DNA from 4 places in the Bacillus sp. Brlt_9 genome. Region 2 is predicted to be linked to each of the others. Evidence: riboswitches for the same ligand, from Rfam matches in the RefSeq annotation. Region 2 holds a riboswitch; each other region holds the start of a gene.
The links. A riboswitch is a leader RNA that binds a small molecule or an ion and turns the genes downstream of it on or off. The one in region 2 is predicted to bind lysine.
Positions count from the first base shown of each region.

Region 1 (3,375 bases), on a different contig from region 2:
TTCGCGCTCTACAACAATTTGTGATGTGCCACCTTTCGCGAAGACAACAGCTGGTCTACGAATCCTGTTATAATTATTCGCCATCGAGTACCCGTATGCCCCTGTACAAGAAATTGCTAATAAATCGGCAGTAGCAACTTTCGGTAAAGTGATATCCCAAATTAACATATCTCCACTCTCACAACATTTCCCTGCAATCGAAACAACTTCCTCGTTCTCATCGTTCCCTCGATTCGCTAACATCGCTTCATAACGAGCGTTATATAAAGCAGGTCTTAAATTATCAGTCATCCCACCATCCACTGATACATATTTCCGAATACCAGGAATGTCCTTCACAGATCCGACTGTATAAAGTGTCGTTCCAGCATCACCTACAATGCTACGGCCTGGTTCAACCCATATTTCTGGCAAGGGATAATTACATACTGTAAATTGTTCTCTCACTGCACTTGTTACCGCTCGCACATATGTCTCAAGAGTTAATGGCGTATCTGATTCTGTGTAGCGTATTCCGAATCCTCCGCCCACATTTAGCACTTTTACTACATAATTTGTTCGCTCTCTCACTTCTTCTAAAAATTGATGAAGAACTTCAATCGCTCGCACAAAACCGGCCGTTTCAAATATTTGTGATCCGATATGTGAATGAATTCCTAGCACGTTATAATTTGATTTTTGTAAAGCAAGCTCAATTGCCTGCATCGCTTGACCATTTGACACACCAAATCCAAATTTCGAATCATCTTGACCTGTTGTAATATATTCATGTGTGTGCGCCTCTACTCCAGGCGTTACACGAATTAATATGTTCACAAATTTCCCATGTTGCACTGCTAAATCATGCAAAATCTCTAATTCTAAGAAATTATCTACGACAAAACAACCAATATTCGCCTGAAGAGCCATCACAATTTCTTCATCTGTTTTATTATTGCCGTGAAAATGAATACGCGATGCCGGAAATCCTGCTTGAAGCGCAGTATATAATTCCCCTCCAGAAACAATATCTAATGACATATTCTCTTCACGAGCCACTCGGCACATCTCCATGCACAAGAACGCCTTGCTTGCATATGCTACTTGGTAAGAGAAACCACTTTCTTTAAAAGCACGATGAAACGCGCGGCACTTTCCTCGAATAGACTCTTCATCGTATACATAAAGTGGTGTTCCGTATTGTTTTGCTAGCTGCGTCGTATCGCACCCTCCAATTTCTAAGTGTCCTTGCCCATTGATTCGGCTTGTGCCGTGTAAATACATTTGAATTCCTCCCTTATTTCCTCTAAAACTCATAACCCCAATCTTCTATTCATTGCAGCACGCTTTTAGATAGACAAAAAACGCGCGGAACAATGTTCACACGCGTTTCTTATTAGGAAAAATATATATTGAAAAAATAAACGAGTTGTTATCTCCTCAAAATAAGAAACCGCATCAACATCTCCAAATAGCTCTCCATAAAATAAATCTTATGACAGTACTACATTTATTCAATGCAGTCCCAATATATGAATAAGATGGTTATTCTTATATTTCGGCAATAGTCCCTTTCAACCTATGATCACAGATTCCATTAAATCTCCCATAGCTTACTCTTTCCTATCGCGGCCTCTACCTTTGAGAGTAGATGAGGTAAGTCTATTTAATTTTCAAACATCTAATTGTTGCTATTAACAATACCAAAGGACCATTTTATTTGTCAAACAATTTTTTATATTGTTTTTTTACAGTTTAATTTTGTATCATTTGGTAAGCGCTTTACTATTATCTTTGTTACTTCCCATTCGCCCTCTTCGTTATTAAATGTAATCGTTACCTTCTCAAATGGTGGAACAATTTTCCCACCAACCTGTTCATACTTCGTCACTTCAATACTCGCTTGAAATAAATATGTACCGCTATACACTTTTTTTAAACTGATGATTTTCGGACATTGATAAGGTTTTAAGCTCCCATATTGTTTTTCAATTGCTTTATTTATTTTCGGAAATAAAACAGAATAAAGGGCATCTTCCATAAGAGGTGCATCATATTGAGCTACCGACACACTCGGTGAAGCAAAAAGTATAACACTACTGCATACTATAAAATATAATAATTTTCGCATTATAACCTCCGTATTGTTACACGATTCTTTCTGCGCACGATAATAATCATACATAGAAACTCCGTTATATTGTCTCCTACTGCCCTTTTTCTACTCAATTATTATAAAAAAGCCCACAACTCTCTTTTATTTTCGTATAATGATACTCATAGTATAATAAACATAATAATAAAGGACTGTTCGTATATATAAAATGAGGCGCTAATCAAACCGGCTCACAAGAACGGTCATGCTTTTTAGGAGAGGAGTATATTATGCTACAACGTCTGTTTCCAAAACTGCGATTTGCACTCGTTGCAGTCGTTTTATTATGGATAAAAACATATATTGTGTACAAGCTAGCATTTGATATTAAAATTGATAATTTCTTTGAAGAATTTATGCTTTTTATTAATCCACTAGCTGCGTTACTTTTATTTTTCGGTTTTGCTTTATTTGCATCTAAACACCGAAACCGCATTATAGTTGGAATTAGTTTTGTACTATCATTCATTTTATTTGGAAATGCAATGTTTTATGGGTTTTATAACGATTTCGTTACGTTCCCAGTGTTATTTCAAACAAATAATATGGCTGATTTAGGGACGAGTATAAAAGAACTCTTTACGTACAAAACATTACTGTTATTTGCAGATGCGATTATTTTAATGTTTCTTTCGCGTAAATTCCCGGCATTTTGCGACAAGACGCCGCTTTCTCGCTCTGAGAAGCGAACTTTCTTTAGCGGTGTAACAGCTCTATTAGCATTGCAAATTGTTGTTTCCGTTATTTATAAACCACAAATGTTCTCACGCTCATTTGACCGTCAAACCGTCGTGAAAAATTTAGGTTTATACACATATCATCTATTCGATATTACACTTCAATCAAAATCTTCAGCTGAACGTGTATTTGCAAGTGGTGACGGGTTCTCTGAAATTAAAAACTATACAGACTCAAAAGATAAGCAAGTTGATAAAAACTTATTTGGGGCTGCAAAAGGTAAAAATGTCATTTTGATTTCCATGGAATCTACACAAAGTTTTGTTATTAATAAAAAAATAAATGGAAAAGAAATCACTCCATTTTTAAACGAATTTATTAAAGATAGTTTTTATTTCGATAACTTCTATCATCAAACAGGACAAGGTAAAACTTCTGATGCTGAATTTATCGTTGAAAATTCACTTTATCCGTTAGACCGCGGTTCAGTATTCTTTACTCACGCAACAAATGAATATACAGCTACACCAGAACAATTAAAAAAATACGGATATTCTTCTGCT
Region 1 covers NZ_JAYJLO010000001.1:277,638-281,012, reverse strand. The annotation lists gene lysA (diaminopimelate decarboxylase) at 1-1,263, opposite strand, end outside; lysine riboswitch at 1,444-1,625, opposite strand; gene VF726_RS01525 (DUF3888 domain-containing protein) at 1,715-2,110, opposite strand; gene VF726_RS01520 (LTA synthase family protein) at 2,365-3,375, shown strand, end outside.
Region 1: another riboswitch for lysine. It lies ahead of lysA (diaminopimelate decarboxylase); the one in region 2 lies ahead of VF726_RS23145 (amino acid permease).

Region 2 (3,375 bases):
AAAACGAGCAAAATTGCGTTACGCAACTTGCTCGTTTTTCTTTTCGTTATTTTTTTTCTGATCACGATTCATTAATGGATAGAAGGCAAAGCCGATTACGAATAAACCAATTCCGAGAAGGAACGTTTTTATATCGGCTGCACCCGTTTTAATAACCCATAGTGCGTAGCAAAGTGCGATCACTGCGACTATGCCATCTGTAATTCTTGCCCGCATTTCATTTTTATACGTTTCACCAGTAGCGACTAGTTTTAACTGGAAGATTGGTGAAACGAGATATGGAATGAGGTAGGCCAGTGTTGATACGGTAATAACGAATGTATAAGCTTCCGCAATTGTTCCTGATAATGTTGAGAATAAGAACACTTGCGACATAATGTTTGTTAAGCGTAATGAATAAATTGGGCTTCCTTTTTTGTTCGTTTTCGTGAAGAAGGAAGGGAAGAAACCTTCTTTTGCTGCTTGATATGGTACTTCTGAACTTAATAATATCCAGCCTAAAATCGAACCGAACAGGGAAGTAAGAGCAAGTAATGCCATCAGTTTCCCGCCTCCATGACCCATTGCAGCGTTTAGTGCGTCTGCTAATGGACGTTCAGAAGCTTGTAATGTATCAACGTGAAGTACACCCATTGTTAAAATTGTAATTCCTAAGTAAATCGCAACTGTAATAAGTAATCCCGCAACTGTTGCACGTTTTACTGTTTTTGGAGAAACAGCACGGTTTGATAAGAGAACCGCTGATTCAATTCCGATAAATGCCCAAAGCGTTGTAAGAGCAGCTAAGTTTACTTGTGAAAGTAGGCCGTGTGATACACCTGATTTGTCGATCATCGGTGTGTACCATTGTCCAAACTTAGAAGCTTCGAATGCAAATAACGTAACGACGATGAATAAAAGGAATCCAGTTACTTTTGTTGTTGTTGCTAAGAAGTTTAGTTTTCCAGCTCCACTTACACCGTTCGTTAATATAATATGAGTTCCCCAAAGTAAGATGGAACAAATCGTAAATGTAATTAGTTTTCCGACTTCTATGTCAAAAGAACCGATTGAAAATAGTAGTCGTGTATCTTTCATAATTGGGAAGAAGAGTGATAAATATCCCGCAAATGATGTAATGATGGCAACGTTACTTGCCCAGTTTGCAACCCAATATCCCCATACCATACTGAAACCAGCCATTTTTTTCTTTTTTGGTGTTGAGAATAAAGCATATGCATGACTTTGTGGTCCTGTCGTTAAATCAGGACGACGAATTGCTAAATTACCGAAAACAAGAGCTAGCATTAAAACACCAAACCCTGTTGTTAACCAAGCTAAAGTGACACCGAGAGGGCTTGCTGTTTGTGCTAACGTACTTGGCACCATGAAAATACCAGCGCCAACCATGTTACCGACAACGAAAGCTGTTAGTACCCAAAAGCCCCATTTTTTTTGTTGCATAGAAAATACCTCCAAAGTTAGTATAACCAAGTCAAGCGAGGAGATATGTATGTCTTCTTAGTAGAGAAGAAAAGTCCCAAACAAAACAAAAAAAGCACGTAATTTGCCGCTACATGCTTTCTATCTTATAAGAAACCCACGACATACCTCTCGATAGCTCTCCACAAACGAAACGTTTGTGACAGTTCTGCACTTATTAAATGCAGACCCAGCAAGCGTGCATGGTGGACACGGGCTTACTTCGGCAATCATTCCTTTCTCATTTCTTCATCAATGCCACTACATCTCCTGAAATGATACTCTTAATGACTGCAACCTCTACCTCACCGAGATACGAATGAGGATTTAAATATTAAATTAACGTCTTTAAGAGTAACAAATGAATTTTTATACGTCAATGGATATAGTAATAATCAGATTATAGAGAAGAGTTTGTGATTAAAGGAGAGAGGGATTATTATGTAATATCGAATTTTCATAATATAATAAATATTATGAGGGCTAGAAGATTGAGAAGGGGATGAAGTATATGTCTGTATGTAATGAAAATTCCGTAATAGGTGTACTAGATTCAGGGGTTGGGGGATTAACAGTTGCGAGTGAGATTATACGTCAATTGCCTAAGGAGAGCATTTATTATATTGGTGATAATGAGCGTTGTCCGTATGGGCCAAGAAGTGTAGAGGAGGTACAATCTTTCATATTTGAAATGGTTGATTTCCTCAAACAGTTTCCATTAAAAGCTCTAGTGGTAGCATGTAATACTGGTGCAGCTGCTGCATTGACTGATTTGCAAGAAGCACTTTCTATTCCAGTTATTGGCGTTATACATCCGGGAGCAAGAGCTGCCATTAAAGTGACGAAGAAAGGGAAAATCGGGGTAATTGGAACTGTAGGTACGATAAAATCTAATATGTACGAAAAAGCATTACACGAGCTTGATACATATTTGGAAGTGCATAGTTATGCGTGCCCGACTTTAGCTACAGTTGTAGAAAATCAATTAGAAGATACAGTATATGTAACGCAGCAAGTGAAACAAGCTTTACTGCCATTAACGAAAGAAGATATAGATACACTAATTCTTGGGTGTACGCATTATCCACTTTTAGAGCCCTATATAAAAAAGGAATTAGGAGAAGATGTAACGATTATTAGTTCGGCAGAAGAAACAGCAATAGAGTTAAGCACAATTTTACAGCACAAAGGAATTCTGTCTGACAAACTTAATCCGAAACATCGATTTTTTACAACAGGCTCTGCCTTATCATTTGAACATATTGCTGAGCGATGGCTAGGGTATCAAATTTCTGTAGAATATGTACATTTGCCGATGAAAAATGCGCGTATGTATAATTAGGGTTTATTAAATTACTTTTTTAATAAACCAGGTTCGTTTCATAAGAAGGAAAGAATAAGCTTTTCATTGAAATGATTAAGGTCATTTTAATGAAAGGAGAGGTTTGATTATGGAATTATCAAGATCGCAATTATTTGCTTTACAGTATATTTCAAAATATGCAGAGAACGAAAAGGGTGAGGCTAAAGCAACAATTAATCATATATTGAAAATGTCTAATATTCCAGATGAAATGTTTGAAGAAGCTGTCGCTAACTTAAAATCTCATGCAAGGATTGCGTTACACTTTCATCCAGACAGATTAGATTCGAATATGAAAAGTATTGCTGAAGCACTGTTTGAGCAAGGAGGATATAAAAGTCAGTTTGAAACATTGCTATCTAATGGGAGTGTATCTGCTTATCCGGGTGGTGAACGTGACCTTTGGGAACAGAGAATATTTGGAGGCGCATATCAATTGGAAGGCGTAACGAATAATGAACGGCCTAAATATGGCGCGCTAAATGTAATGTTACATCCAGATGGGCCTGCCCCGCGCTTTGGATCATGTTATTTTCTCTTATCTCCAAAAG
Region 2 covers NZ_JAYJLO010000006.1:268,318-271,692, reverse strand. The annotation lists gene VF726_RS23145 (amino acid permease) at 19-1,443, opposite strand; lysine riboswitch at 1,590-1,772, opposite strand; gene racE (glutamate racemase) at 1,973-2,803, shown strand; gene VF726_RS23135 (DUF3626 domain-containing protein) at 2,913-3,375, shown strand, end outside.

Region 3 (3,375 bases), on a different contig from region 2:
TCTACATTAATATGTGCCGCTGCTAATGTAGAGAAAACTGTTGAAAGTGCACCTTGTTCCAAACCTTTCATTGTGACGCGTGTAATATTATCTTCAAATGCAATACCTTTAACGATTGATTGTTGTTCCATGTTACATTCTCCTTTTACAATTGTTCCATTTTCTTGTTCCATACTTGAGCGAACTTCTAAAATGACATTATGATTTTTAGCAAACTCAACCGCACGCGGGTGTAATACACCAGCACCGAGGTTTGCAAGTTCTAACATTTCGTCATAAGAGATTTCATCTAATTTATAAGCATCTTTTACAACTCGTGGGTCTGTCGTATAGACGCCGGTCACATCTGTGTAAATATCACATTTTTTTGCTTTCAGTGCAGCAGCTAATGCAACAGCAGTTGTATCAGAACCACCGCGGCCAAGCGTTGTAATTTCATGGTTTTCACTAACTCCTTGGAAGCCAGCTACAATAACGATCGTACCTTCAGTAAGATAAGATTGAATTCGATCTGTATGAATGTCAGTAATCCGTGCACTACTATGTACAGATTCTGTCGTAATACCAGCTTGCCATCCTGTTAATGAAATCGCGTTATAACCTTTCGCTTGTAGTGCCATCGTTAATAATGAAATAGTCACTTGTTCTCCTGTAGATAGAAGCATATCCATTTCACGTTTACTCGGATTTTCTGTAATAGCGTTAGCAAGTGCGACAAGTTCATCTGTACTTTTGCCCATTGCTGAAACGACAGAGACGATACTATGCCCTCGTTCATATTCTTCAATAATTAAATTTGCTACATGTTGAATACGCTCAACGCTTCCGACAGAAGTGCCACCAAATTTTTGTACAATCGTTTCCATTACGAATTCCTTCTTTCATCCATTTTTAAGAATAGATTAGGACATATATAAATCCCAATATTCCTGTAGTTACCAGAGAAAAACAAAAAACACCATCTCAAATAAGTGAGGATGGTGCTGTTACAGGAAAAGGGAAACAGAAAACGGAGCTAATAAAAAAACCGCCAAAAAAGGAATATCATAAAAATGATATCTCTTTTTTGTAGATAGCTCTTCATACGTACACGTTTGTACATATGACAGTTCTGTTTCTATTCGAAAACAGCCCCAATTGATAAATGCAGAGAAATTTATCAATTTCGGCAATACTTCCTTTCATCTAATTTCATAGACATCTCTGTGTCTCCATTAGAATAATCATAAGTATCGCAACCTCTATCTCACGTTTTAGGCGAGAGTGTTTGATTTATGAAGTTGTTGGTAACATTTGTTTTATAATAATTTAAATTTTTCGGGGAATCAAGTGTTTTGTATAAATTTTAAAAATTCTTTCTTTTGCAAAAGAAAGTTTGTGAAAAATGTAGCAAAATAAATTCGTTGCATGTACATTAAATTTATAGTGCATTGGAGGTGGAAGTATGAAGAGGAAAAAGCCTATTTATGTTTCGGCAGAAATGAACACAACAATGGAGAAATTATGGGAATACACGCAAGAACCACATATACATACAGAATGGGATGCCCGCTTTACTGAAATTTCGTATTTAGAGAAAAAAGAAGGAGAACCACAGAAGTTTTTATATAAAACAAAAATTGGATTTGGACTTGAAATAGCTGGAGAAGGGGAATCGATAGGTGAAATAAGAAAAGAAACGGGAGAACGTATTTCTTCTTTAAAATTTTGGACGGATAATAAATTATCTCTTATTCAAACAGGGCGTGGTTATTGGAAGTATACCCCTCGTAAAGAACACATTCATTTTGAGACGCAATATGATTATGATACGAGGTTTGGTCGTATAGGGAATATAATAGATTTCTATATGTTTCGGCCGTTATTAGGCTGGGCGACTGCTTGGAGCTTTGATGCATTAAAATTATGGTTAGAGAAGGGACTTCACCCTAGGTTACTAATTAGAAGAACAATGACATATTGGCTCGTATGTTTTTTATTTGCCTTTGTATGGATGTATCAAGGGATAGTGCCAAAATTAGTATTTACTCATTCAGAAGAAGTAAAAATGCTATCGGTGATGATTGGTTCAACGGAACATAGTATTTTTGTACTTAAAATAATTGGATTACTAGAAATTATTTTTGGTGTCCTATGGCTGTTGCCATTTCAAAAGCGAAAAGTATTTGTCGTACATATTTTTATGTTAATAGCCTTAACAATAGCGGCAGGATTTACGAATGTCGCAAGCCTTACAGAACCGTTTAATCCAATTACATTAAACGTTCTACTCATGGGGTTATCGATTGCCGGTTATATAAATAGCATGAATTTGCCAAGTGCAAAAAATTGCAGGAGGAAGAGAAAGGGATAATGTATGGCTAATTTGTATGAAAGACTATTAGGGGATTCTTATAAAAATCTTCATCCGAAATTACAGAAACGCTATGAAATTACGGAAGAAAATAGCTTTACTGGAGAAGGAAAGATGGATGAGATTTATGGAGGTTCTTTTTTTGTAAAATTAATATTAAAAATTGCATCGAAGTTCCGTATATTTTTCTCTGAGCGGGGGAAGGAAGTGCCATTTACAATACATAATACGGCTGAGCGGGATGAACATGGACATGAACTTGTGCGGTGGAATCGTACTTTTTATTTTCACAATAAAAAAAGATATTTTAATGCCGTTATGCAGTTGGATGAAGAGAATAATGAAATTGTAGATTATTTTGGTGAACCGCACTTACTTGTATCTACATTAAATTTTCATATTGATGAGGTGGGGGCAATGCATATTTCTTCAAAGAAACAATGGTTTTACATGTTCGGAAGGAAAGTCCCGTTACCTAGATTTTTATACGGGGAGGCCACCATTGTAGAAAGTTATGATGAAACAAGGCAATGCTTTCGAATTCATGTACAAGTACGAAATCCGTTAATTGGTTCATTATTTTCATATAAGGGAACATTTGTGGAAAGGAAATAAATGAAATGAAAAATATAATAGTTGGGCTTGCTTGTTATATTATTTTTCTAATATGCGAGTGGTCAAATATAAACCCAGTGGAAGCAATTATTTTATTATCTATTTTGTTATTTATACCGATGTCATTTTGTATCATTGATAAGAAAACAAGAAATGGATCATATGTATTTTTTTATAAATTTGTATCGTTTTTATATCCAATCGCAGCAATGAGTGCAATGTTAGCTTTCGTTACAAACCACTATTTTTTTGCGTTACTTTGGTTTGTATATACAGGGATTGTTGCATTATTTGGTGTGAGTAGATTACTAGAAAGAGGATGGAAACCGCTAGAAGAGACAGCTATCGATAGTGCGTTTATATATTTGTTTTTAGGTGGTTTTTGGTTTTTTGCTTCTGTAGCAAAA
Region 3 covers NZ_JAYJLO010000001.1:618,186-621,560, forward strand. The annotation lists gene VF726_RS03265 (aspartate kinase) at 1-866, opposite strand, end outside; lysine riboswitch at 1,066-1,252, opposite strand; gene VF726_RS03270 (DoxX-like family protein) at 1,445-2,353, shown strand; gene VF726_RS03275 (DUF4166 domain-containing protein) at 2,357-2,968, shown strand; gene VF726_RS03280 (YndJ family protein) at 2,974-3,375, shown strand, end outside.
Region 3: another riboswitch for lysine. It lies ahead of VF726_RS03265 (aspartate kinase); the one in region 2 lies ahead of VF726_RS23145 (amino acid permease).

Region 4 (3,375 bases), on a different contig from region 2:
ATTCTCTTACAGCTTCTGTCGCATATCCTTTATTCCAATATTTCTCAATAAATCCGTAACCAATTTCTACTGTATGTTCCTCATTTGGTTTTCCTTTAAATCCTATATCACCTAGAACGATGTCATCTTCCTTGCGAATGACATACCACGCCCCCCAAGGTAATAAAGCCTTATTTTGTTTTATATTTTCTACATACCCTACAATATGTGGACCACTATTATATCCTTGCTCATTAGCAACGTGAATACTCTCTTCTGTACACGGCACTATATAGAGTCTTTCTGTTTCTAATTTCATATTGATTTCCCCTTTTCAATTAAACAATACCTCAATTTTATCAGGAATAAAAAGAATATTCATTCTATTTATCGGATTTATACTTATTCTTTGAAACGAATTTAAGGAATAATCCTCTTTTGATAGTTATGTCGAATTATATTTTCTGAATTTTCTTTTAATTTTAAAGGGTTTTTCAATATTTTTTGCGAAACATTTGTATAACAATTTTTTCTTTGCTTATTGTTACATAATAATAGGTTCGGGTGGAGTTTTGCAAACGTTTCCTAAACAATAACCGATATTTTTTGACTTTTCCTAACAAAATATCTTGCAATATATTCAGAAAGTCATTACAATTGCCATATATTAAAAATCTTAGCAATATATCAAATCCTCATCAATCCGATGAGGTAGAGGTTGCGACTTTTAAGAGTAAAACGGACGAGACATAGAGAATGTCACCGACTCCGTTTGAAAGGAAAAGTTGCCGAAGTTTATATTTCTTCTCTGGAAATATGAGCTGGGGCTGTCTCCGAAAGGAACAGAACTGTCACGTTTACAAATTACCGTGTAAACGTGGGGTGCTATCTTAACGGAAGGGTATGATGGGGTGGTTATTTGTGAAACGTTCCGCCAAATTCCTTTGGCGGTTTTTTGTATTTTTCTCCCCCGCTCCTTCCTATCTTACAAGAAAAGGAGTGTTGAACATGAATAGCGCAACGAATCAAACTACCTCTAAAACAGAAACTACAAATGGAAAAGGTGAATTAAAACGTAGTTTAAAATCACGGCACCTTACGATGATTTCTCTCGGTGGTACAATTGGTACCGGACTATTTCTTGCCAGTGGTGGTGTCATCCACACAGCTGGACCTGGTGGTGCATTAGTTGCATACGCCGCAATTGGAATTATGGTTTACTTTTTAATGACAAGCTTAGCTGAACTCGCAGCTTACATGCCTGTTACTGGATCTTTTAGTACGTATGCAACAAAATTTGTTGATCCATCACTTGGCTTTGCACTTGGATGGAACTATTGGTATAACTGGGCAATTACGATAGCTGCTGAACTAGCGGCTGTAACATTAATTATGAAATTTTGGTTCCCAGATACCCCTTCCCTCATTTGGAGCGGATTATGTTTAGCTATTATTTTCCTTTTAAACTACTTATCTGTTAAAGGGTTTGGTGAATCTGAATATTGGTTCGCACTTATTAAAGTAGTTACGATTATTATCTTTTTAATTGTCGGCTTTATGATGATTTTCGGAATTATGGGCGGCGAAACTGTTGGCTTTAAAAACTTCACAGTTGCAGATGCACCATTTAACGGCGGCATCATGGCAATTATCGGTGTATTTATGGCAGCTGGTTTCTCATTCCAAGGAACTGAATTACTTGGGGTAGCTGCTGGTGAAACTTCTGATCCAGAACGTAATATTCCGAAAGCAATTCGTTCGATCTTTTGGCGTATTCTTTTATTCTATATTCTTGCGATTCTCGTTATCGGTTTATTAATTCCTTATACAACTGAAAGCCTTGCCGCAAGTGATGTAACAGTAAGTCCATTTACACTTATTTTTGAAAAAGCGGGTGTTGCCTTTGCTGCTTCTGTTATGAACGCTGTTATTTTAACGGCAGTACTATCTGCTGGTAACTCTGGTATGTATGCATCAACTCGTATGCTTTGGGACTTAGCTCGCCAAGGAAAAGCACCAAAGTTTCTTGGTAAATTAGATAGCCGCGGTGTACCTGTTAACGCATTAATCGTAACGTCAATTGTCGGTAGTATCGCTTTCATTGCTTCTTTATTCGGTGACGGCGTTGTATACATTTGGTTATTAAACGCATCTGGAATGTCTGGCTTTATCGCATGGGTCGGAATCGCAATTAGTCATTACCGTTTCCGTAAAGCATATATCGTACAAGGTAAAGATTTAAAAGACTTACCATATAGAGCAAAATGGTTCCCGTTCGGTCCAATCTTCGCATTTGCACTTTGTGTCATCGTAATTTTAGGTCAAAACTACGGCGCATTTATGGGGGAATCAATTGATTGGAACGGTGTACTCGTTTCTTACATCGGTTTACCACTCTTCTTAGTACTATGGTTAGGCTATAAATTCACGAAGAAAACGAAAGTGATTCCACTTGATAAATGTGAATTGAAATAAACGTAAAATGAGCAAACAAATTTGTTTGCTCGTTTTTTATTGCAATACTTCTCCCTTCCCTATTGCTCTTGTTTTTGCAATAATAAAGGAAATATACATAAAGGTTGGGATACGATGAACATTCGCATTACTGATGAAGCAAAAGCAGCTATACATAGACTAGAACGTGAAGATAAAAAAATCATTCGCATTAGAGGAACAATGACAAACTCTTGTAGTATTTTCGTTGATGTCGATTTAATTTGGGATACATATAACGCAGATGATGTTGTATATGAAGATGAAGATCTTATTGTACAAATGGATTCATTTACGAAAGACTACACTGGTGATACAGTGAAACTTGATTATAAGACGACAGGTTTTAGTATTACAACTCCGAGTGAAACTTTAGTTTATGGATTGTCGATAAAAAAATAAAAATTGCTTTTAACTGACCACCGAGGTGAAAAAATGGGTAAATATGTTCCGTTAAAATTTTTATTTAATGAAGAATTGGCAGAAAAAATGGCTGATTCTATTTGTAAACATGATCCTACTTTCTCTAAAAGAAACTTTGTATCTTCCGTAACATGTAAAGTTGAAAATTTAGAGTTAAAGCAGCGTATTGAAGTAATAGCAGATGAATTACACAATACTTTACAAAAAGATTTTAATGCAGCAATACATATATTACTGAAAACATTGGGATCAGAAAACACAACAGAAGTAGGCACATTTACAAACGGATATATGTACATGCCTATTGCAAAATACGTTGAAAAATATGGACTTAACGACTTTGAAACCTCATTCAACGCCATGTATGAAATAACAAAAAGAAATACTGCTGAATATGCCATTCGACCTTTTCTTGAAACATACCATGAAGACACACTGGACATATTGCAACAATGGATTCATGACGAAAACAGCCACATT
Region 4 covers NZ_JAYJLO010000004.1:54,172-57,546, forward strand. The annotation lists gene VF726_RS16765 (GNAT family N-acetyltransferase) at 1-298, opposite strand, end outside; lysine riboswitch at 684-875, shown strand; gene VF726_RS16770 (amino acid permease) at 988-2,454, shown strand; gene VF726_RS16775 (iron-sulfur cluster biosynthesis family protein) at 2,569-2,874, shown strand; gene VF726_RS16780 (DNA alkylation repair protein) at 2,908-3,375, shown strand, end outside.
Region 4: another riboswitch for lysine. It lies ahead of VF726_RS16770 (amino acid permease); the one in region 2 lies ahead of VF726_RS23145 (amino acid permease).